DNA from 3 places in the Pseudomonas fulva genome. Region 2 is predicted to be linked to each of the others. Evidence: predicted binding sites of a transcription regulator. Region 2 holds the regulator's gene; each other region holds the start of a gene.

Region 1 (7,290 bases), 650 kb from region 2:
CGGCAACCAGTCGCCCTTGGCCAGCGGCTTGCCAACGGCGTCTCCGGCCGGCGTATTGGCCACTGTAGTGGCCGTGGGCGACTCGGCGCCCGGCACGATGCCGGCCTGGATGCGCTGGGCCAGTTTGCCTGGCAACGACAGTCGGCGCTGATTGATCAGCGTCATGTCGTTGCGCTCGGGATCTGCCGCCGCGCCGATCTTCTCGACCCGCGCCGGCGCCCCGTCGGCAGCGGCTTCGCTGCGTGCCAGCGGCTTGCTCGGCGCCGCCGGCACGGGCGCGTCGACCTGGGCGAACGGGTTGGGCCGGTCGCTGACGTTCTTCATCTTCGACATCTGTCGCGCCATCACGTCGGCCAGACCGATACCGTTCTTGTTGCCGGCCATGGTCACCGACAACTGCTGGTCGTACATGTCCTGGTAGGTCTTGGCCTCGTTGCTGTTCATGAAGTTGCCTTCACCGAACACTTCGTTGGCCGAACGCATGGTCTTGAGCATTTCATTGAGGAACAGCGACTCGAACTCCTTCGCAACCTTGCGAATGTTCTCCTCATTGTCGCCACCCACCTTGAACTGGCTGAGGCGATTGAGATCGGTGTAGGCACCGCTGTCGACGGTGCTGGTGCCGGCGGCCGAGAGTCGAGTATCCATGTCGCGTGTCCTTTAAATCACGATCAGGTCGGCCTGCAGGGCGCCGGCTTGCTTGAGCGCCTCCAGGATGGCCATCAGGTCGGAAGGCGCAGCGCCCACCTGGTTCACTGCCCGCACGATTTCGTCGAGGGTGGTACCCGGGCCGAACTTGAACATCGGCTTCTGTTCTTCGTCCGCACCGACGCGCGAACGCGGCACCACGGCGGTTTCGCCGCCGGACAGCGCGCCCGGCTGGCTGACGATCGGGTCTTCGGTGATGGTCACCGTCAGGCTGCCGTGGGTCACGGCGGCAGGCTGCACCCGCACGTTCTGGCCGATGACGATGGTGCCGGTACGCGAGTTGATGATCACCTTGGCCACCGCCTGGCCGACGTCGACCTCGAGGTTTTCCAGAATCGACAGATAGTCGACGCGCTGGCTCGGATCGAGCGGCGCGCTGACGCGGATCGAGCCGCCATCCAGCGCCTGGGCCACACCCGGGCCGAGCAGCTCGTTGATGTGATCGACGATGTTCTTGGCGGTGGTGAAATCCGGGCGGTTGAGGTTCAGGGTCAGGGTGTTGCCCTGATCGAAGCCGCTCGGCACCGGACGCTCGACCGTTGCACCGCCGGGGATACGACCGGCCGACGGCACGTTGACGGTGATGCGCGAACCATCGGCACCGCTGGCGTCGAAGCCGCCCACCACCAGGTTGCCCTGGGCGATGGCGTAGGTGTTGCCGTCGATCCCCTTGAGCGGCGTCATCAGCAGGCTGCCACCGCGCAGGCTCTTGGCATTGCCGATCGAGGAAATGGTCACGTCGATGGTCTGGCCAGGCTTGGCGAACGCCGGCAGGTCGGCGTGGATGGACACCGCCGCGACGTTCTTCAGCTGCACGTTGCCGCCCTCCGGCACCTTGATGCCGAACTGCGCCATCATGTTGTTGAAGGTCTGCACGGTGAACGGGGTCTGGGTGGTCTGGTCGCCGCTGCCATTGAGGCCCACGACCAGGCCGTAGCCGATCAACTGGTTGGTGCGCACGCCCTGGATGCTGGCCAGGTCCTTGAGCCGCTCGGCTTGAGCGGTCGAGGCCAGCAACAGCGCAGCGACGGTGATGATCCATTTACGCATGATCATTTACCCTCAGAACGGCCACAGCGGGCTGACGAAGAAGCGATCTAGCCACCCCGGCTGGCTGGCATCGGCGAAGGCGCCGGTACCGGAGTAGGTGATGCGCGCATCGGCGATACGGGTCGAGGCCACGGTGTTGTCGCGAGCCACGTCGTCGGAGCGCACCAGGCCGGCGATACGTACCAGCTCGTCGCCGGTGTTGAGGGTCATCCACTTCTCGCCGCGCACCACCAGCAGGCCGTTGGGCAGCACTTCGGCCACTGTCACGGTGATCGAGCCGGTCAGGCTGTTGCTCTGCCCGGCCTGGCCGGAGCCGCTGGTGTCACGCTGGGCACCATACTGGGCGCTGAGCCCCAGGTTCTCGGCCTTCAACGGGTTGAGACCGGAGCTGGGGTTGTCGATCGACACACCGCCACCGAACAGGGAGGTCAGGCCGATATTGGCATTGCTGTCCTTGGACAGCTGCGAGCTGGCGTTCTTGCTGGCCTGCATCCGCTCGCTGAGGCTGATGGTGATCACGTCACCCACGCGAAAGGCCTTGCGATCGCCGTACAGGTTGTTTTCGAACCCTGACTGGAAGATCGAGCCATTGTTCTGCGCTGCCGGCAGCGGTGTGCGCGGCAGTACAGGTGCGTAGTACGGATCGTTGGGCTTGGCAGCAGGCGCCACGCAGCCACTCAGCACTACGCTGCCGAGAATCGAGAACACACACACCAAGCGGTTCATAACCACTACCTCACAGCGTTCAGGCGTATCAGGGGGCGGGCTGCTGCCCTACCCCGGGGTCTTAAAGGTTCTGGGTAACGAAGGACAGCATCTGGTCGGCGGTGGAGATGACCTTGGAGTTCATCTCGTAGGCACGCTGGGTGGTGATCATGTTGACCATCTCCTCGACCACGCTGACGTTGGAGTTTTCCAGGGTGTTCTGCAGGGTCGTGCCCAGGCCGTTGAGGCCGGGCGTACCGACCTGGGGCGCACCGCTGGAGGCGGTCTCCAGGAACAGGTTGTTGCCGATCGCTTCCAGGCCCGCCGGGTTGATGAAGTCGGCGATCTGCAGGTTGCCGACGATCTGCGGCTGCGGGTTGCCGGTGGTGGTGACCGAGGCGGTGCCGTCCTCGCCGACGGTAAAGGTGCGCACTTCCGGCGGCAGCACGATGGCGGGCTCCAGGGCGAAACCCTGGGAGGTGACCACCTGGCCGTTGGAGTTCAGGTGGAAGCTGCCATCACGGGTGTAGGACACCGTGCCATCGGGCATCAGCACCTGGAAGAAGCCACGACCATTGACCGCCATGTCCATCGGTTGCTCGGTGGTCTGCAGGCTGCCGGCGGTGAAGATCTTTTGCGTGCCGTTGATGCGCACACCGGTACCCAGCTGCAGGCCGGACGGCAATTGGCTGTCCTGGCTGGACTGCCCGCCTGGCTGGCGACGGATCTGGTACAGCAGGTCCTCGAACTCGGCGCGGTCGCGCTTGAAGCCCGTGGTGGACACGTTGGCCAGGTTGTTGGAAATGGTCGTCAGGTTCATGTCCTGAGCGGACAGGCCGGTCTTGCTGACCCAAAGTGCCGGAAGCATAGCATTTCTCCTCGGGCGCCGGATTCATGGCGCCGCGCGTTGGTTATCAGCTCATTTGCAAGACACGCGCCATGGCGGTGTCATTATCTTCTGCCGTGCGCATCATCTTGACGGACAGCTCGAACTGCCGGGACAGCGCCAGGATCGAGGTCATCTCCTCGACCGCATTGACGTTGCTCGACTCCAGAAAGCCCGAGGTGATCTGCACCGTGGCGTCGGCTTCCGGCGGCTGCGGGCCGTTGAAGCGGATCAGCCCGTCGGTGCCTTTCTGCATCTGCTTGAGGTCAGGATTGACCAGTCGCAGCCGGTCGACCTCGGCCAGCACCCTGGGCGCTTCGCCGAGGGCGCGGATACTGATGGTGCCGTCCTGGCCGATCTCGATCTTCTGCTCGGGCGGCACGGCGATGGGACCGGCATTGCCCATCACCGGCATGCCATTGCCGGTGCGCAGCATGCCCTGGGCATCCACGTTCAGGCTCGCGGTGCGCACGTAGGCCTCGGTGCCGTCGGGGGCCTGCACCGCCAGCCAGCCCTTGCCGCCGATGGCGACGTCCAGATCGCGCCCGGTTTCCTGCAGCGAGCCCGGCGTGAAGTCGGTCCCCGGTCGCTCGCTCATGGCGAATACGCGCGACGGCTGGGTCTCACCGAAAATCGGCATGGAACGGGCCTGCTCGAAATCACGGCGAAAACCGGTGGTGGAGATGTTCGCCAGATTGTTGGCGTGGGCACGCTGGGCCAAGGTGTTGTTATGGGCACCAGTCATGGAGACGTACAGCATCTTGTCCATGTTTCCTCCGAGGTGGGCGACGCGCCCGCGACTCTGACCACACCTCAAAAGCAATACACATGCCACATTCCAAAAGTAATTCTAACCCATTGAATTTAAATGATTTTAATAAAATAAAAAGGCTCCCGAAGGAGCCTGTAATTTGTCGCTCGGCGAGCCGTTGCCGGTTCCGGCAACGACTCCCTGACGCTATCAACGCAGGTTGATGATGGTCTGCGTGATGGCGCTCTCGGTTTCGATGGTCTTGGCGTTGGCCTGGTAGTTGCGCTGCGCCACGATCAGGTTGACCAGCTGGTCGGACAGCTCGACGTTGGAGTCCTCCAGCGCGCCCGACTGCAGGCTGCCCAGGGTGCCGCTTCGCGGCGTGCCGATCACCGGCTCGCCGGATTCCGAGGACTGCACCCACGCGGTCTTGCCCACCGGCGTCAAACCCTGCATGTTGGCGAAATTGGCCAGCACCAGCTGGCCCTGCACCTTGGTCTGACCATTGGTGTAGCGGGCGAAAAGAACGCCGGTCTCGTCGATCTCGAGCCCCGCCAATTCGCCGGTGCTGTAGCCGTCCTGCACGACCTTGGCCACCGAGAAGGTGCTGTTGTACTGCGAGGAGCCACGGAAATCGAACTTCACCTCGGCACTGGCTTCGGAACCGTTGGCAGCCCAGGTGGTGCCTTCGGCATTGGTGGGCGCTGCCGGAATCCAGCCATTCATGCTGATGGAACCGTCCGGATTGACGCTGAGCCCGGTGCTCAGGCCGGCCGGATTGACGGCCTGCAGCTTGCCGGCAGCGTCGAAGCTGATGCTGGCGGAAAGCGGCTGGGTATTGGCCGGATTCAGCGGGTTACGGCCGTCGACCAGAATCTTGACGTCCCAATTGTTCGCCCCGGTCTTCACGAAATACTGAGTGAAGGAATGCGCATTGCCCTGGGCGTCATAGATGTTCACCGATGTGGAACGGTTGTAACTGGTCGGGTCCGCCGGGTTGAAGGTCGCATTGGCCGCTGCCTGAGCCGCTGCAATTTCGGCCGCAGTCGGGTTGGCGGGATCGGCGGCGTTGGCAATCTCCCGGTCATAGGCACTCTGCCTCAGGACCGGCACGCTCTCGGTCGAGTTCAGGTTGAACGGCTGAGTGATGGTGCTCGTCGAGCGCGGCGCCTGGCTGGCGGTTTCCACCTTCAGGTTGCCGATGATGCCGTTCTGCAGGTTGCCGTTGGCGTCCACGCCGTAGCCCTGCAGGTTGTGCCCGAAGTTGTTGACGATGAAACCTTCACGGTCGGTGCCGAAATAACCGGCACGGGTGTAGCTGATGTCACCGTTGTTACTGGTACGGAAGAAGCCACTGCCATTGATGGCCAGATCCAGCGAGTTCTTCGTGTAGTTGATGTTGCCCTGGCTGAACAGCTGGGATACATCGCTGAGCAGCACGCCACTGCCGATCGGATTGGAGCCGCTGCTGAGCATCGACGAGGCGTACAGGTCGGCAAACTCGGCACGTGACTGCTTGAAGCCGGCGGTGCCGGCGTTGGCGATGTTGTTACCCGTCACATTGAGGTCACTGGTCGCAGCGCGCAGGCCACTCAGACCGATATTGAACGACATGAAAATTCTCCTTGCCGAATACCCGGCAGTTACAGCCTGTTAATTACTGACCAATGACCTGCACCTGCGACAACGGCACATTGCCGATCCCCGCCAGGTTGAGCATCAATTCATTGCCACCCAGGGTGACGCTGTCGACGTTGGCCGGCAGCAAGGTATAGAGCCCCTTGGTTTCGTTGCCGTACGTGGCCTGGGCCTCGAACTTGTAGGTGCCCGGCTTCATCACGTTGCCGCTCGAATCCTTGCCGTCCCAGATGAAGCTCACGTTGCCGGCCTGCTGCTCGCCGAGGTTGATACGACTGACCACCGCGCCGGAGCTGTCGTAGACGTTGACGTACACGTTGCTGCTGCTGGTCGGCAGCACCGCGCTGGCCTTGAAACTCTCGCTGGTATCGACGACAGCCTTGTCGACCGGCACGATCACCTTGCGCCCGACCAGCGAGGAAGCCTGCAGCGCCTGGGACGACTGATAGCCGGAGAGGATGGTCTCCATGCTCGAATTGAGCTTCTCGACCCCCTCCACGGTACTGAACTGCGCCAGTTGCGCGATGAACTCGCCGTTGCCCTGGGGCTCCAGCGGGTTCTGGTTGTTCAACTGGGCCACCAGCAGGTTGAGGAACTGGTCCTTGCCCAGCTCCTTGTTCTGCGTGCTGTCCTGCTTGACCTGGTATTTGTCCAGTACGGAACTGGCGCCTACGCCATCAACGGTGCTCATCGCTCACTCCCGGCTCACTGACCCAAGGTCAGAACGCGCTGCATCATCTGCTTGGCGGTATTCATCATTTCCACGTTGGTCTGGAAGGCACGGCTGGCGGAGATCATGTCCGCCATCTCCTCGACCACGTTGACGTTGGGGTAATACACGTAGCCGGCCTCGTCCGCCGCCGGATGATTGGGCTCGTAGCGCGGCATCAGGCTGCTCTGATCCTCGACGATGCCCAGCACCTGCACGCCGGCACCGGACTGATCCTGATCGGCGAACAGCGAGCCGTTGGTGCCACCCTGCGCGTTCTGAAAAACAGTGGCGAACACCGGATGGCGTGCGCGATAGGTCTGGTCGATGCTCGACGAGACGGTTTCGGCGTTGGCAATGTTGCTGGAGATGGTATTGAGGCGGGTGCTCTGGGCACTCATACCGGTTCCGGCGATATTGAACACACTGGTCAGGGACATGTCAGGCTCCTTTATTCACCACGCAGGGCGCTCATGAGCCCTTTGAATTTACTATTGAGCAGCGTGAAGCTGGTCTGGAAGGCCACCGCGTTCTCGGCGTAATTGGCCTGCTCGACCTGGGCATCGACGGTGTTCTGGTCGATGGAGGGTGCGGTAGGCGTGCGATACGCCAGGGCCGCGTCGCCCATTGGCACGCCTTCTGCTGCAATATGCCGACTGTTGGTGGTCTGCAGCCCTGCACTGCCACTGCCGCTGCCCTTGGCTGCCTGCTGCGCCAGCACCGAGGCGAAATCCAGGTCGCGTGCCTTGTAGTTGGGGGTGTCGGCGTTGGCCATGTTGTTGGCCAGTACCTCGGCCCGCTGGGCACGGAAGCCCAGGGCCTTCTCGTGGATGCCAAGTGCCT
Region 2 (7,290 bases):
AGAAGGGCCTGGGCATGACCGCCGTACTGGAAAGCGATGGCCGCCTGGCCGGCATCTTCACCGACGGCGATCTGCGCCGAGCCCTGGACAAGGGCATCGACGTGCGTGACGCACGCATCGACGAGGTCATGACCCCCCACGGCAAGACCGCTCGCGCCGACATGCTCGCCGCCGAGGCCCTGAAGATCATGGAAGACAACAAGATCAGCGCCCTGGTGGTGATCGACGCCACCGGGCGCCCGGTAGGCGCCTTCAACCTGGGCGACCTGCTGCGCGCGGGGGTGATGTGATGAACGATCTGCTGCAGCGTACTCAAGCGATCAAGCTGGCGATCTTCGACGTCGACGGCGTGCTCACCGATGGCAAGCTGTACTTCCTGGTCGACGGCAGCGAGTTCAAGACCTTCAACACGCTCGACGGCCAGGGCATCAAGATGCTCATCAACTCCGGCGTACGCACCGCCATCATCAGCGGCCGCAAGACGCCGGTGGTCGAGCGCCGCGCCCAGAACCTCGGCATCCAGCACCTGTACCAGGGCCGCGAGGACAAGCTCGACGTGCTCGACGAGCTGCTCGCCGAGCTGGGCCTGAGCTACGAGCAGGTCGCCTACCTGGGTGACGACCTGCCGGACCTGCCGGTGATCCGCCGGGTCGGCCTGGGCATGGCCGTGGCCAGCGCCAACGAATTCGTGCGCGAGCATGCCCATGGCGTGACCCGGGCACGCGGTGGCGAAGGCGCCGCCCGCGAATTCTGTGAACTGATCATGCGCGGACAGGGTACCCTCGACGCCGCCCAATCCGCCTACCTCTAGGGCCTGCCGATGCTGCGCAAATTCCTCACCCCCGTCCTGCTGACCTTCGGCGCATTGCTGATCGTGGCGGCCGGCTACTGGAACATCAATCCGGACAGTTTCTCCAGCGCGCCCCAGCACAGCGGGCCGGAAAACCCCATCGACTTCTATGCGATCAATGCGCGCAGCGTGCAGTACCTGCCCGACGGCCGGGTGCAGAACGACATGACCAGCGAACGACTCGAACACGTGCAGAGCAGCGACACCACCCTGCTCACCGAGCCGCGCATGAACCTGTTCCGCGGCACCGAGTTGCCCTGGAAGGTACGCAGCGCCCGTGGCGAAGTCGGCCCCGATGGCAACGAGGTCGAACTGATCGACCAGGTGCGCGTCGAGCGCACGGACGAAAAGGGCCGCCCCACTATACTCACCACCAGCCGCCTGACCGTATTCCCCCAGAAGGAATATGCGCAGACCCAGCAAGCCGTTAGAATCGACGCGGCCAATGGGGTGACCACGGCACAAGGAATGAAAGCGTACTTGAATGACGGCAGGATGATCCTGCAGTCCAATGTAAGAGGCCAGCATGAGGTTCGTTAAAACCCTCCCCCTACTTCTCAGCCTTGGCGCCACGCTCGGAAGCGTAAGCGCCTGGGCTCTGCCGAGTGACCGCGATCAACCGATCCGCGTGCAGGCCGACAGCGCTGAACTGGACGACAAGCAAGGCGTAGCCGTGTACCGCGGCGACGTCGTCATCACCCAGGGCACCATGAAGATCACCGGCGACACCGTTACCATCACCCAGAACGCACAGGGCGACATCGACGTGTTCACCTCGGTGGGCAAGCCGGCCTACTACGAGCAGAAGCCGGCGGCCGACAAGCAGATCGTCAAGGCGTACGGCCTGACCATCCAGTACTTCGCCGCCAACGAGCGCATCGTACTGATCGACCAGGCCAAGGTCGTGCAGGAAGGCAATACATTCGAAGGCGAGAAGATCGTCTACGACACGCGCCGCCAGATCGTCAACGCCGGCCGCGCCACCGGCACCAACGTGTCGAGCCCGCGCCCGCGTATCGACATGGTGATCCAGCCGCAGAAGAAAGCGGCCCCCGCTGCCGAGCAGGGCCAATAACCATGGCGATTCTCAAAGCCCAGCACCTGGCCAAGAGCTACAAAGGCCGCCAGGTCGTGCGCGACGTCAGCCTGAGCATCGAGAGCGGGCAGATCGTCGGCCTGCTCGGCCCAAACGGCGCCGGCAAGACCACCTGCTTCTACATGATCGTGGGCCTGGTGCAGGCCGACCAGGGCCGCGTACTGATCGACGACCTGGACGTCAGCCATCAGCCGATGCACGGCCGTGCCCGTGCCGGGATCGGCTACCTGCCCCAGGAGGCCTCGATCTTCCGCAAGCTCAGCGTTGCCGACAACATCATGGCGATCCTGGAAACCCGCAAGGACCTCAACCGCGAACAGCGGCTGCAGGAGCTCGAGAGCCTGCTGCAGGAATTCCACATCACCCATATCCGCGACAACCTGGGCATGAGCCTGTCCGGTGGTGAACGCCGACGCGTCGAGATCGCACGCGCCCTGGCCACTTCGCCGAAATTCATCCTGCTCGATGAACCCTTCGCCGGCGTGGACCCCATCTCCGTGGGCGACATCAAGCAGATCATCCATCACCTCAAGGCCAAGGGCATCGGCGTGCTGATCACCGATCACAACGTCCGTGAAACCCTGGACATCTGCGAAACCGCCTACATCGTCAGCGATGGCCAGCTGATCGCCGAAGGTGATTCAGCGGCGATCCTGGCCAACCAGGTGGTCAAGGAAGTCTACCTGGGCCACGAATTCCGCCTGTAGCGGATTCCCCTTCCCATGAATCTTTGCCAGCGCCCGTTACCGTTCGAGCCGTATCGCAACGAAATGGTAACAGGCCCTAGGCAAAGGGCTCGGATTCAGGCATATAATTTGCTTCCTAGTGGCGCTTCGTCGCCCTGTCGTGGATTACGTACAGACGCCGGATAAGGTCTGCAATGAAACCATCGCTAGTCCTGAAAATGGGCCAGCAGCTGACGATGACGCCGCAGCTGCAACAAGCCATTCGCCTGCTCCAACTGTCGACCCTGGATCTGCAACAGGAAATCCAGGAGGCGTTGGAATCCAACCCGATGCTGGAGCGCCAGGAAGAAGGCGAAGACTTCGACAACTCCGACCCAATGGCCGACGGCGCCGAAAGCGCGGCGGCGACCGCCGTTCAGGAAGAGACCTTTCAGGAGTCGAGCTTTCAGGAAAGCCCGCAAACCGTCGACAACCTGGAAGACGGCGAATGGGGCGAGCGCATTCCCAATGAGCTGCCCGTGGATACGGCCTGGGAAGACATCTACCAGACCAGTGCCAGCAGCCTGCCCAGCAATGACGATGACGAATGGGACTTCACCACCCGCACGTCCTCGGGCGAAAGCCTGCATAGCCACATGCTCTGGCAACTGAACCTGGCGCCCATGTCCGACAAGGACCGCCTGATCGCCGTAACGCTCATCGACTGCATCAACGACCAGGGCTACCTGGAGGAAACCCTCGACGAGATCGTCGAGTCCTTCGACCCGGAGCTGGATGTCGAGCTGGACGAAGTCGAAGCCGTGCTGCGCCGTATCCAGCAGTTCGAGCCGTCGGGAATCGGCGCTCGCGACCTGCGCGAATGCCTGCTCCTGCAATTGCGCCAACTGCCCGCCTCAACTCCATGGCTCAAGGAAGCACAGCGCCTGACGAGTGAGTACCTGGACCTGCTCGGCAACCGTGACTACAGCCAGCTGATGCGCCGCATGAAGCTCAAGGAGGACGAACTTCGCCCGGTCATCGAACTGATCCAGAGCCTCAACCCGCGCCCTGGCTCGCAGATCGAGTCCAGCGAACCGGAGTACGTGGTGCCGGATGTGATCGTGCGCAAGCACAACGATCGCTGGCTAGTCGAACTCAACCAGGAAGCCATGCCGCGCCTGCGCGTCAACGCCCAGTACGCCGGTTTCGTGAAGCGCGCCGACTCCAGCGCCGACAACACCTTCATGCGCAACCAGCTGCAGGAAGCACGCTGGTTCATCAAGAGCCTGCAGAGCCGCAACGAGACCCTGATGAAGGTCGCCACGCAGATTGTCGAGCACCAGCGCGGTTTCCTGGATTACGGCGACGAGGCCATGAAGCCCCTGGTGCTGCACGACATCGCCGAGGCGGTGGGCATGCACGAGTCGACCATTTCCCGCGTCACCACCCAGAAGTACATGCACACCCCCCGTGGCATTTACGAGCTGAAATACTTCTTCTCCAGCCACGTCAGCACCGCCGAAGGTGGCGAATGTTCGTCGACCGCGATCCGCGCGATCATCAAGAAACTGGTCGCGGCGGAAAATGCGAAAAAGCCATTGAGCGACAGCAAGATCGCTGGTTTACTGGAAGCACAGGGCATTCAAGTGGCGCGCCGCACAGTCGCCAAGTACCGTGAATCGCTCGGTATAGCGCCTTCGAGCGAACGCAAGCGACTGATGTAGGGTGCCCTTGTAGCGAAAGCAACGCCCCAGTGTTCCTGCGGCAGGCTGCCAAGCCTGCCACTCACACACGGCAACAAGGAGAAGCGGTATGCAAGTCAACATCAGTGGACACCAGCTGGATGTGACAGACGCACTACGCAGCTACATCGAAGAGAAGCTCGAGCGCCTCGAGCGGCACTTCGACAAGATCACCAATGTGCAGGTTATCCTGGAGGTCGAGAAGCTCAAGCAGAAAGTCGAAGCCACCCTGCACATCGCAGGAGGCGAAGTGGTGGCCAATGCCGAACACGACGACATGTACGCAGCCATCGATCTACTCACCGACAAACTCGATCGCCAACTTATCAAGCACAAGGAAAAACAGCTCGATCGCCAGCAGGGCGCGATGGCCCGCTGAGTTCGTCCTTCTCCTATGATCCGACTTGAAACCATCCTGACCCCCGGCCGTTCCCTGGTGAACGTGCCGGGCGGCAGCAAGAAGCGTGTCCTCGAACAGATAGCCAGCGTGATCGCGCGCGACCTGCCCGATCTCGATGGCCAGACCATCTACGAAAGCCTGATCGCCCGTGAGAAGCTCGGTTCGACCGGCTTCGGCAACGGCATCGCCATTCCCCATTGTCGCCTGCCCGGCTGCAACACGCCGATCAGCGCCCTGCTCAAGCTGAGCACCGCGGTCGACTTCGACGCCATCGACGGCGCCCCCGTCGACCTGCTTTTCGTGCTGCTGGTACCCGAAGCGGCCACCGACGAGCACCTCGAGCTGCTGCGCCAGATCGCCAGCATGTTCGACCGCGAGGATGTCCGCGAACGGCTGCGCCAGGCCCAGGACAGCGAAGCCCTGTACCAGACCGTCGTGAACGTCCAGAACGGCCAATAGCCTGCGGGGTTAGCCCATGCGCCTGATCATCGTCAGCGGTCGTTCCGGTTCGGGCAAGAGCACGGCGCTCGACGTGCTCGAAGACAACGGCTTCTATTGCATCGACAACCTGCCGGCCGGCCTGCTGCCCGAGCTGGCGGAGCGCGCACTGCCCAACACCGAACTGCTGCATCCGCAGGTGGCGGTGTCCATCGATGCGCGCAACCTGCCCAGCCAGCTCAGGCGCTTTTCCGAACTGCTCGACGAAGTGCGCTCACGCAACATTCGTTGCGATGTGCTGTACCTGGATGCCAGTGAAGAAACCCTGCTCAAGCGCTTTTCGGAGACGCGCCGGCGCCATCCACTGACCAACGACCAGCGCTCCCTGGCCGAGGCCATGGTCGCCGAGGTCAAGCTGCTGAGCCCGATCATCGACCGGGCCGACCTGAAGATCGATACCACCCACCTGAATCTGTACCAGCTGCGCGACACCCTCAAGTTGCGCCTGCTCAACCAGCCCGAGCCCGGCACCGCCTACCTGATCGAGTCGTTCGGCTTCAAACGCGGCATGCCGGTGGATGCCGATCTGGTGTTCGACGTGCGCTGCCTGCCCAACCCTTACTGGAAGCCCGAGCTGCGTGATTTCACCGGCCTGGAGCAGCCGGTGGAGGAATACCTGGCGGCGCAGGCGGATGTCGAGGAGATGTATCAGGATATCCATGCCTATCTGCACAAATGGCTGCCGCGCTTCGCGGCCAGCAACCGCTCCTACGTGACCGTGGCCATCGGTTGCACGGGCGGCCATCACCGCTCCGTCTACCTGGCCAATCGCCTGGGCCAGGCCCTCAAGCCGTTGTTGAAGAACGTTCAGATCCGCCACCGCGACCTCAGTTAAGGAATTGCCGCGATGCCCGCCCGTGAAATCACCATCATCAACAAGCTCGGCCTGCATGCCCGGGCGGCCGCCAAGTTCGTCGGCGTCGCGGGGCGCTTTCCGTGTCAGGTGAAGATCGGCCGTAGCGCCGAAGCACTGGTGGACGGCAAGAGCATCATGGCGGTGATGATGCTGGCAGCAGGCAAGGGTACCAACGTGCACCTGCTGACCGAGGGGGAGCGCGAGGACGAGGCGCTGCAGGCCCTGGTCGATCTGATCAACAACTACTTCGACGAAGGCGAGTAGCAGAATTCGTATAGCACAGTGGCACGCGCCATCTGACGGGCTGGTCAAAACCAGCCCGGCGCGCCGTTCAAGAGCTTGACGACGAGAATCAACCCGCCGGCAAAGACCACCATGAACCCCAGTGCATGACGCAGCGAGCGGCGGTTGGCCACGATCAGCTCATGCAATGGGCTCATGGATGCTCCTGAAGCCGTGGATCACGCCGTTGCGGCTTGATAGCGGCGGGCAACCTCTGCCCAGTCCACGACGTTGTAGAACGCACCGATGTATTCCGGGCGGCGGTTCTGGTAACGCAGGTAATAGGCGTGCTCCCAGACGTCCAGGCCGAGGATCGGCGTATTGCCGTTCATCAGCGGGCTGTCCTGATTACCGGTGCTCTCAACCACCAACTTCTTCTGCGGCGTCACGCTGAGCCACGCCCAGCCGCTGCCGAAGCGGGTCAGTGCCGCCTTGGTGAAGGCTTCCTTGAAAGCCTCGAAGCCACCCAGTTGGCTGTCGATGGCCGCTTTCAGGTCGCCCTGGGGCTCGCCGCCGCCATCTGTGCTCATCACCGTCCAGAACAGCGAGTGGTTGGCGTGACCGCCACCGTTGTTGATCACGGCGCCGCGTTTGTCTTCCGGCACCTCCTTGAGACGGGTCAGCAGCTCCTCGACCGGCAGCTCGCCCAGTGCGTTGCCCTCCAGGGCGGCATTGAGGTTGTTGACGTAGGTCTGGTGGTGCTTGCTGTGGTGGATCTCCATGGTCTGCGCATCGATGTGCGGCTCCAGGGCATCGTAGGCATAAGGCAGAGCAGGCAGGCTATACGGCATGGTTTCACTCCTCTAATGGTACTGACGGGCGGCAGGCACCAGGTGCGCTGCCATTGACGCATCGCCGGACGCCTGGGCATCCAGCAATCGATCTGTACGGGGGTAGGCCC
Region 3 (7,290 bases), 2.2 Mb from region 2:
CAGCGCTGCCACGGGCAGTCGCGCGGCCCCAGGTGCGCCAGCTGCTGGGCCAGGGAAACCGGCGCCGCGTAACGGTAGTGGGTGTCGTGCAGCACCTGGTAACGCCGGCTCATGACGACTGGGTTCCCTGGCTGGCGGCCACATGGGCGAAGAAACGCAGGCTCAGCTGCTCGGAGACCGTGCCGGCGGCCTGGCCAATGGCGTCGAGCAGCCCGGCCAGCCCCTCGAGCACGGCGCGAATGCCGCCGGCACCGAACAAGGGGTTTTCCAGGCTGTGCAGATCGAAAGCGCTCAAGCGTCTTTCGAGCTGCGCCAGTTCAGGGCTGCCCGGCATCTCGAAGCGCTCGGCCAGGCGTTTCAGGGCGCGCAACAGCAAGCGCAGCTGGTACAGCACGGCATGGGGGTTGCGCTCGTCGAGCAGCAGCAGGTCGAGTACCGGAATCAGTTGCGCGGAAGCCATGTAGCGGGTGCGGTAGGTGATCGAGCTGTTGCCCAGTTCCAGCAGCCAGTCCAGCGCTGCGGCGTCGTCACTGGCGCCGATACGCAGGAAGCCGCCGATGCTATCGCAGAGAAACTGCAGCCGCTCGATGCAGCGGCCGATCATCAGGAAGCGCCAGCCATCGTCGCGGGTCATGTCGTCGAGGGCGAAACCGGACAGCGCGGCCAGGGAGATCATCAGCCGGTTGAGCACGTCCAGCAGTTGCCCGAGGTCGCCCTCACGCCCTTCCAGGCGCTGCAGGTCGCGCTGCAGCTCCACCATGGCCTGCCAGTTGGCCTGGGACAGCTTGCCGCGCACGCTGCCGGCCGTCCATTGCAGGCGCTGCAGATTGACGCGCACACTGGCGGGCCACTCGCTGCCGAGCAGCGCCTCGCGCAAACGCGCCTCCAGGGTGCCGTGGGCCTCATCGGGCAAGGTGCCCAGTTTCTCGGCGAGCGCGAACATCGCCTGCAATGCCCGCGGGTCGTCTTCGTCATCGACGTAGCGGGCCAGCATGATGCGCAGCAGCCGCGCGTTGTCCTCGCAACGTTCGCTGTAGCGGCCGAACCAGAACAGGTTTTCCACCACCCGCGAGGGCAGGTAGGGGTCGCTGCGCACCAGATCGGCAGCGCCCAGGGCGCGCGTGCCCTGCCATTGCTCACCGGGCGCCTGGCGTTCGCCCAGCACCCAGGTGTCCTTGCTGACGCCACCGCGCTGCATGGACACCACCTCGCCATCGCTCGCCACGGCCACCCGGGTCAGGCCGCCAGGCATCACCCGGTAACCGTCGGCGCTGGCCACCGCGAACACGCGCATGCCGATGGCACGCGGCTGCATACCCTGCTCGCCGAGCCACACCGGCGCCTGGGACAGCTGTACCGGCGCCTGGGCCACATAGGCCTCGGGGTGCTGGCGCAGGTGATCGGCATCGGGATTGCCGCCCTGCCCCGCCGCCAGACGCTGGGCCGCTGAACAGGGGCGGATCAGCCAGCCCGGCGGGTCTTCCAGCACCTGCGCCAGCACCGTCGCCTCCCCGCACCAGGCACTGGTGAGGCCGGGCAACAGCAATGGCTCGCCGAGCAGGCGCTCGCTGATCGCCGGCAGAAACCCGCTCAGTCCCGGGGCTTCCAGCAGGCCACTGCCCAGGGCGTTGGCCATCAGCACCCGGCCCTGGCGCACCACCTCCAGCAGCCCGGGCACGCCGAGTGCCGAATCGCTGCGCAGTTCCAGGGGATCGCAGAAATCGTCATCGAGGCGGCGCAGCACCGCATGCACCCGCTGCAGCCCGGCGAGGGTCTTGAGGTAGAGCGTGGCATCGCGCACGGTCAGGTCGCTGCCTTCCACCAGCGGGTAGCCGAGCTGGCGCGCCAGGTACAGGTGCTCGAAGTAGCTCTCGTTGAACCGCCCGGCGCTCAGCACCACCACCAGCGGCGTGTCGTTGCCGGCCGGCGCCTGGCTGGTCAGGGTGTCCTGCAGGGTACGGAAGAAGGCGGCCAGGTGCTGCACGCCAAGGTCGCGGTACAGTTCGGGAAAGGCCCGCGAGATGATCTGCCGGTTCTCCAGGGCGAAGCCGGCACCGGCCGGCGCCTGGGTGCGATCGGCGATCACCTGCCACTGGCCGTCCGCCGAGCGGGCCAGGTCCACGGCATACAGGTGCAAATAGGTACGACCGGGCGGCTGTACGCCCTGGCACGGCCACAGGAAGCTCTCGTGGCCGAACACCAGCTCCGGCGGCAGCAGCCCCTCGGCCAGCAGGTGCTGCGGGCCGTAAAGGTCGGCCAGCACCTTGTCGAGCAGGCCGGCACGCTGCGCCACGCCCGCGGCGATGGCCTGCCATTCGGCCGCGGGCAGCAGATTGGGCAGCAGGTCCAGCTCCCAGGGGCGGTCGGCGCCGTCGGGATCGGCGTAGACGTTGTAGGTGACGCCGTTGGCCTGGATCTGCCGGGTGACCATGGCCTGGCGCTGTTGCAACTGCGCGGGCGTGTTGCGCCGCAGCTGATCCAGCACCGGCCGCCAGTGCGCACGCACCTGCCCCTGGCGGTCGAGCAACTCGTCGTAGGCGGCCTCGTCAGGCAGGTAACCGGCAAGCAAGTCAGGCATGGATGTCCCAGAGCAGTCCGTCGATGGCGCGGCGCTGCCGCGCGCCGTGAAAGCGTAGCTGCTGCCACCCGCCAGGGGGCTGCAGATCGTCAAGAATGCCAGCTGGACCAGGCGCTGCCCAGTTGCCAGGCGCGATCAACCAGCAAGATATGCGCCAGCAGCAGCGCCAGCCATGGGATTGTCGAGGCGACCAGGGCATGGGCGAACGGGCCGAGCAACGCCCCTTAGCCAGCGCCCCGCGCTTCCGTTACCATCGGCACACTCAGTAGCGAGACGCGGCATGTATATCTATCGATTGGTTCTGATTCTGGTAGTCGGCATCTACCTGTTCTCGCCTGCCATCATGGACTGGTGGATCGACCCCAACGGCGCCTGGTACCGCCCCTACATGCTGTGGCTGATCCTGATCGTGGTGACCTTCATCCTGCAGAGCCAGCGCGATGCCGATGAGCTCTGAACCGAGGCGCCAGCCGAACCCCGCCGCCTCCCCTGACTCGCCGAGCCGTGAATGCCGATGAACTTTAGCCTCGGTGGGCTGATGCTGATCAGCGCCGCCTACCTGCTCGTGCTGTTCGCCGTCGCCTGGTGCGCCGACCGCGGGCTGATCCCCCGCCGTCTGATCCGCCACCCGCTGACCTACACCCTGTCGCTGGGCGTGTATGCCAGCGCCTGGGCCTTCTATGGCAGCGTCGGCCTCGCTTACCAATATGGCTACGGCTTCCTGGCCAGTTACCTGGGGGTAACCGGCGCCTTCCTGCTCGCCCCGGTGCTGCTCTACCCCATCCTGCGCATCACCCGCACCTACCAGCTGTCGTCACTGGCCGACCTGTTCGCCTTCCGCTTCCGCAGTACCTGGGCCGGCGCGCTGAGCACCCTGTGCATGCTGATCGCCGTGCTGCCGCTGCTGGCCCTGCAGATCCAGGCGGTGACCGACGCCATCGGCATCCTCACCCGCGAAGCGGTGCAACCGCAGATCGCCCTGGCGTTCTGCGGGCTGTTCATCCTGGTGACCATCCTGTTCGGCGCCCGCCACCTGGCCACCCGGGAAAAACACGAAGGCCTGGTGTTCGCCATCGCCTTCGAGTCGGTGGTCAAGCTGCTGGCCATGGGCGCCATCGGCCTGTACGCGCTGTATGCGGTATTCGACGGCCCGCGCGAGCTGGAGCAGTGGCTGGTGCTCAACCAGGCTGCCCTGGCCAGCCTGCACACGCCGCTGCAGGAGGGTCCGTGGCGCACCCTCTTGCTGGTGTTCTTCGCCTCGGCGATCGTCATGCCGCACATGTACCACATGACCTTCACCGAGAACCTCAACCCGCGCGCACTGGTCAGCGCCAGCTGGGGCCTGCCGCTGTTCCTGCTGCTGATGAGCCTGGCCGTGCCGCTGGTGCTGTGGGCCGGGCTGCGCCTGGGCTCGACCACCAACCCGGAGTACTTCACCCTGGGCCTGGGCATCGCCGTGGACAGCCCGACGCTGGCACTGATCGCCTACATCGGCGGCCTGTCGGCCTCCAGCGGGCTGATCATCGTCACCACCCTGGCGCTGTCCGGCATGCTGCTCAACCATGTGGTGCTGCCGCTCTACCAGCCGCCGGCCGAAGGCAACATCTACCGCTGGCTGAAATGGACGCGCCGCGCGCTGATCGTCGCCATCATCCTGGCCAGCTACGCCTTCTACAACCTGCTCGACGCCCAGCAGGACCTGGCCAACCTGGGCATCGTCTCCTTCGTCGCCACCCTGCAGTTCCTGCCCGGCGTGCTCTCGGTGCTGTACTGGCCGACCGCCAACCGCCGCGGTTTCATCGCCGGGCTGCTGGCTGGCATCGCGGTGTGGGGCGTCAGCATGCTGCTGCCGCTGCTCGGTACCCTGCCCGGCCTGTACGTGCCGGTGCTGGACCTAGTCTACGTGCTCGATGACAGCAGCTGGCACCTAGCGGCCATCGCCTCGCTGGCCATCAACGTGCTGGTGTTCACCCTGGTGTCGGTGTTCACCGACTCCAGCCCCGAGGAAGACAGCGCCGCCGAGGCCTGCGCGGTGGACAACGTGCGCCGCCCGCAACGCCGCGAACTGCTGGCCCTGTCACCCCAGGAATTCGCTGCCCAACTGGCCAAGCCGCTTGGCGCCAAGACCGCCCAGCGCGAGGTCGAACAGGCCCTGCGCGACCTGCACCTGCCCTTCGACGAGAGCCGCCCCTACGCGCTACGCCGCCTGCGTGACCGCCTGGAGGCCAACCTGTCCGGCCTGATGGGCCCCAGCGTGGCCCAGGACATCATCGAATCCTTCCTGCCCTACAAGTCCGGCAGCGAAGGCTACGTGACCGAGGACATCCACTTCATCGAGAGCCGCCTGGAGGACTACCACTCGCGCCTCACGGGCCTGGCCGCCGAGCTCGATGCCCTGCGCCGTTACCACCGCCAGACCCTGCAGGAACTGCCCATGGGCGTCTGCTCGCTGGCCAAGGATCACGAGATCCTGATGTGGAACAAGGCCATGGAAGAACTCACCGAGATCCCCGCCCAGCGCATCGTCGGCTCGCGTCTGTCGACCCTGGCCGAGCCCTGGCGCGAGTTGCTGCAGAGCTTCACCGAGATTCCCGACGAGCACCTGCACAAGCAGCGCCTGGCCCTCGACGGCCAGACCCGCTGGCTGAACCTGCACAAGGCGGCCATCGACGAGCCCCTGGCACCCGGCAACAGCGGCCTGGTGCTGCTGGTCGAGGACCTCACGGAAACCCAGATGCTCGAGGACAAGCTGGTGCACTCCGAACGCCTGGCCAGCATCGGCCGCCTGGCCGCCGGGGTGGCCCACGAGATCGGCAACCCGATCACCGGCATCGCCTGCCTGGCGCAGAACCTGCGCGAGGAACGCGAGGACGACCCGGAGCTGACCGAAATCAGCGGGCAGATCCTCGAACAGACCAAGCGGGTCACGCGCATCGTCCACTCGTTGATGAACTTCGCCCACTCCGGCAACCACCAGCAGGCCGACGAGCCGGTGTGCCTGGCGCAAATCGCCCAGGAAGCCATCGGCCTGCTGGCCCTCAACCGGCGCAGCGTCGACGTGCAGTTCTTCAACCTCTGTGACCCCGCGCACCGCGCCGAAGGCGACCCCCAGCGCCTGGCCCAGGTGCTGATCAACCTGCTCAGCAATGCCCGCGACGCCTCGCCTGCCGGCGGCGCGATCCGCGTGCGCAGCGAGGCGTCCGAGCACACCGTCGACCTGATCGTCGAGGACGAGGGCAGCGGTATTCCCAAGGGCGTGATGGACCGGCTTTTCGAGCCGTTCTTCACCACCAAGGACCCGGGAAAAGGAACCGGACTCGGCCTCGCGCTGGTCTATTCCATCGTGGAAGAGCATTATGGCCAGATAACAATCGACAGCCCGATCGACCCCGAGCAGCAACGTGGCACCCGCATCCGGGTGACGCTGCCGCGGCACATCGAGGCAATGCCACTGGCGAACTAAATTCCGAAGAACCGCATTCCCGGGAGTGCGCGCGGCCGGGCTTGGCTGCAGCACCAGGAAGCAGGTTCCGAGACCGTCGAGAGAATTCGTTTAAATGCCTCATATCCTGATCGTCGAAGACGAAACCATCATCCGCTCTGCCCTGCGTCGCCTGCTCGAACGCAACCAGTACCAGGTCAGCGAGGCCGGTTCGGTACAGGAAGCCCAGGAACGTTTCGATATTCCCGGCTTCGATCTGGTGGTCAGCGACCTGCGCCTGCCGGGCGCGCCGGGCACCGAACTGATCAAGCTCGCCCAGGGCGCGCCGGTGCTGATCATGACCAGCTACGCCAGCCTGCGCTCGGCGGTCGACTCGATGAAAATGGGCGCCGTCGACTACATCGCCAAGCCCTTCGACCATGACGAGATGCTCCAGGCCGTGGCGCGCATCCTGCGTGATCGCGAGGCGCGCAACCAGGCCGCCGGCGCGCCTGCTGCCCCGCGTGGTGCCGAGAAAGCCGACAAGGCGGCCACCGGCGAGATCGGCATCATCGGCTCCAGCCCGGCGATGCTGGAGCTGTACGGCAAGATCCGCAAGGTCGCGCCCACCGACTCCAATGTACTGGTGCAGGGCGAATCCGGTACCGGCAAGGAGCTGGTTGCCCGCGCCCTGCACAACCTGTCCAGGCGCGCCAAGGCGCCGCTGATCTCGGTGAACTGCGCGGCGATTCCGGAAACCCTCATCGAGTCCGAACTGTTCGGCCACGAGAAAGGCGCCTTCACCGGAGCCAGCGCCAGCCGCGCCGGCCTGGTGGAAGCAGCCGACGGCGGCACGCTGTTTCTCGACGAGATCGGCGAACTGCCCCTGGAAGCCCAGGCGCGCCTGCTGCGCGTGCTGCAGGAAGGCGAGATCCGCCGCGTCGGTTCGGTGCAGTCGCAAAAGGTCGATGTACGCCTGATCGCCGCGACCCACCGCGACCTGAAAACCCTGGCCAAGACCGGCCAGTTCCGTGAAGACCTCTATTACCGCCTGCACGTCATCGCCCTGAAGCTGCCGCCGTTGCGCGAGCGCGGCGCCGACGTGCTGGAAATCGCCCGCGCCTTCCTGGCCCGCCAGTCGGCGCGCATGGGCCGCACCGACCTGCACTTCGGCCCGGATGCCGAACAGGCCATCCACCACTACAGCTGGCCGGGCAACGTGCGTGAGCTGGAGAACGCCATCGAGCGCTCGGTGATCCTCTGCGACGGCAGCACCATCAACGCCGACCTG

What was found. Region 2 encodes sigma-54, which starts transcription at its own class of promoters, with help from an activator protein. Its sites were predicted from a motif close to ANTGGCATNNANNTTGCTNT; they were not measured.
Region 1: the regulator sigma-54 is predicted to act here: its motif matches at 4,166-4,185, upstream of K8U54_RS02740 (flagellar basal body rod protein FlgF).
Region 3: the regulator sigma-54 is predicted to act here: its motif matches at 2,718-2,737, upstream of K8U54_RS15950 (circularly permuted type 2 ATP-grasp protein).

Annotation. Positions count from the first base shown of each region.
Region 1 covers NZ_CP082928.1:615,873-623,162, forward strand. Annotated here, with positions in the region: gene flgJ (flagellar assembly peptidoglycan hydrolase FlgJ) at 1-648, opposite strand, end outside; gene K8U54_RS02725 (flagellar basal body P-ring protein FlgI) at 661-1,758, opposite strand; gene flgH (flagellar basal body L-ring protein FlgH) at 1,771-2,484, opposite strand; gene flgG (flagellar basal-body rod protein FlgG) at 2,546-3,331, opposite strand; gene K8U54_RS02740 (flagellar basal body rod protein FlgF) at 3,378-4,118, opposite strand; gene K8U54_RS02745 (flagellar hook protein FlgE) at 4,311-5,714, opposite strand; gene flgD (flagellar hook assembly protein FlgD) at 5,758-6,429, opposite strand; gene flgC (flagellar basal body rod protein FlgC) at 6,444-6,887, opposite strand; gene flgB (flagellar basal body rod protein FlgB) at 6,899-7,290, opposite strand, start outside.
Region 2 covers NZ_CP082928.1:1,265,018-1,272,307, forward strand. Annotated here, with positions in the region: gene K8U54_RS05760 (KpsF/GutQ family sugar-phosphate isomerase) at 1-290, shown strand, start outside; gene K8U54_RS05765 (KdsC family phosphatase) at 290-811, shown strand; gene lptC (LPS export ABC transporter periplasmic protein LptC) at 821-1,390, shown strand; gene lptA (lipopolysaccharide transport periplasmic protein LptA) at 1,377-1,925, shown strand; gene lptB (LPS export ABC transporter ATP-binding protein) at 1,928-2,653, shown strand; gene K8U54_RS05785 (RNA polymerase factor sigma-54) at 2,827-4,335, shown strand; gene hpf (ribosome hibernation-promoting factor, HPF/YfiA family) at 4,424-4,732, shown strand; gene ptsN (PTS IIA-like nitrogen regulatory protein PtsN) at 4,748-5,212, shown strand; gene rapZ (RNase adapter RapZ) at 5,229-6,086, shown strand; gene K8U54_RS05805 (HPr family phosphocarrier protein) at 6,099-6,371, shown strand; gene K8U54_RS25180 (hypothetical protein) at 6,416-6,547, opposite strand; gene K8U54_RS05810 (superoxide dismutase) at 6,569-7,180, opposite strand; gene K8U54_RS05815 (hypothetical protein) at 7,193-7,290, opposite strand, start outside.
Region 3 covers NZ_CP082928.1:3,489,544-3,496,833, reverse strand. Annotated here, with positions in the region: gene K8U54_RS15955 (transglutaminase family protein) at 1-113, opposite strand, end outside; gene K8U54_RS15950 (circularly permuted type 2 ATP-grasp protein) at 110-2,578, opposite strand; gene K8U54_RS15945 (hypothetical protein) at 2,859-3,035, shown strand; gene K8U54_RS15940 (sensor histidine kinase) at 3,087-6,041, shown strand; gene K8U54_RS15935 (sigma-54-dependent transcriptional regulator) at 6,136-7,290, shown strand, end outside.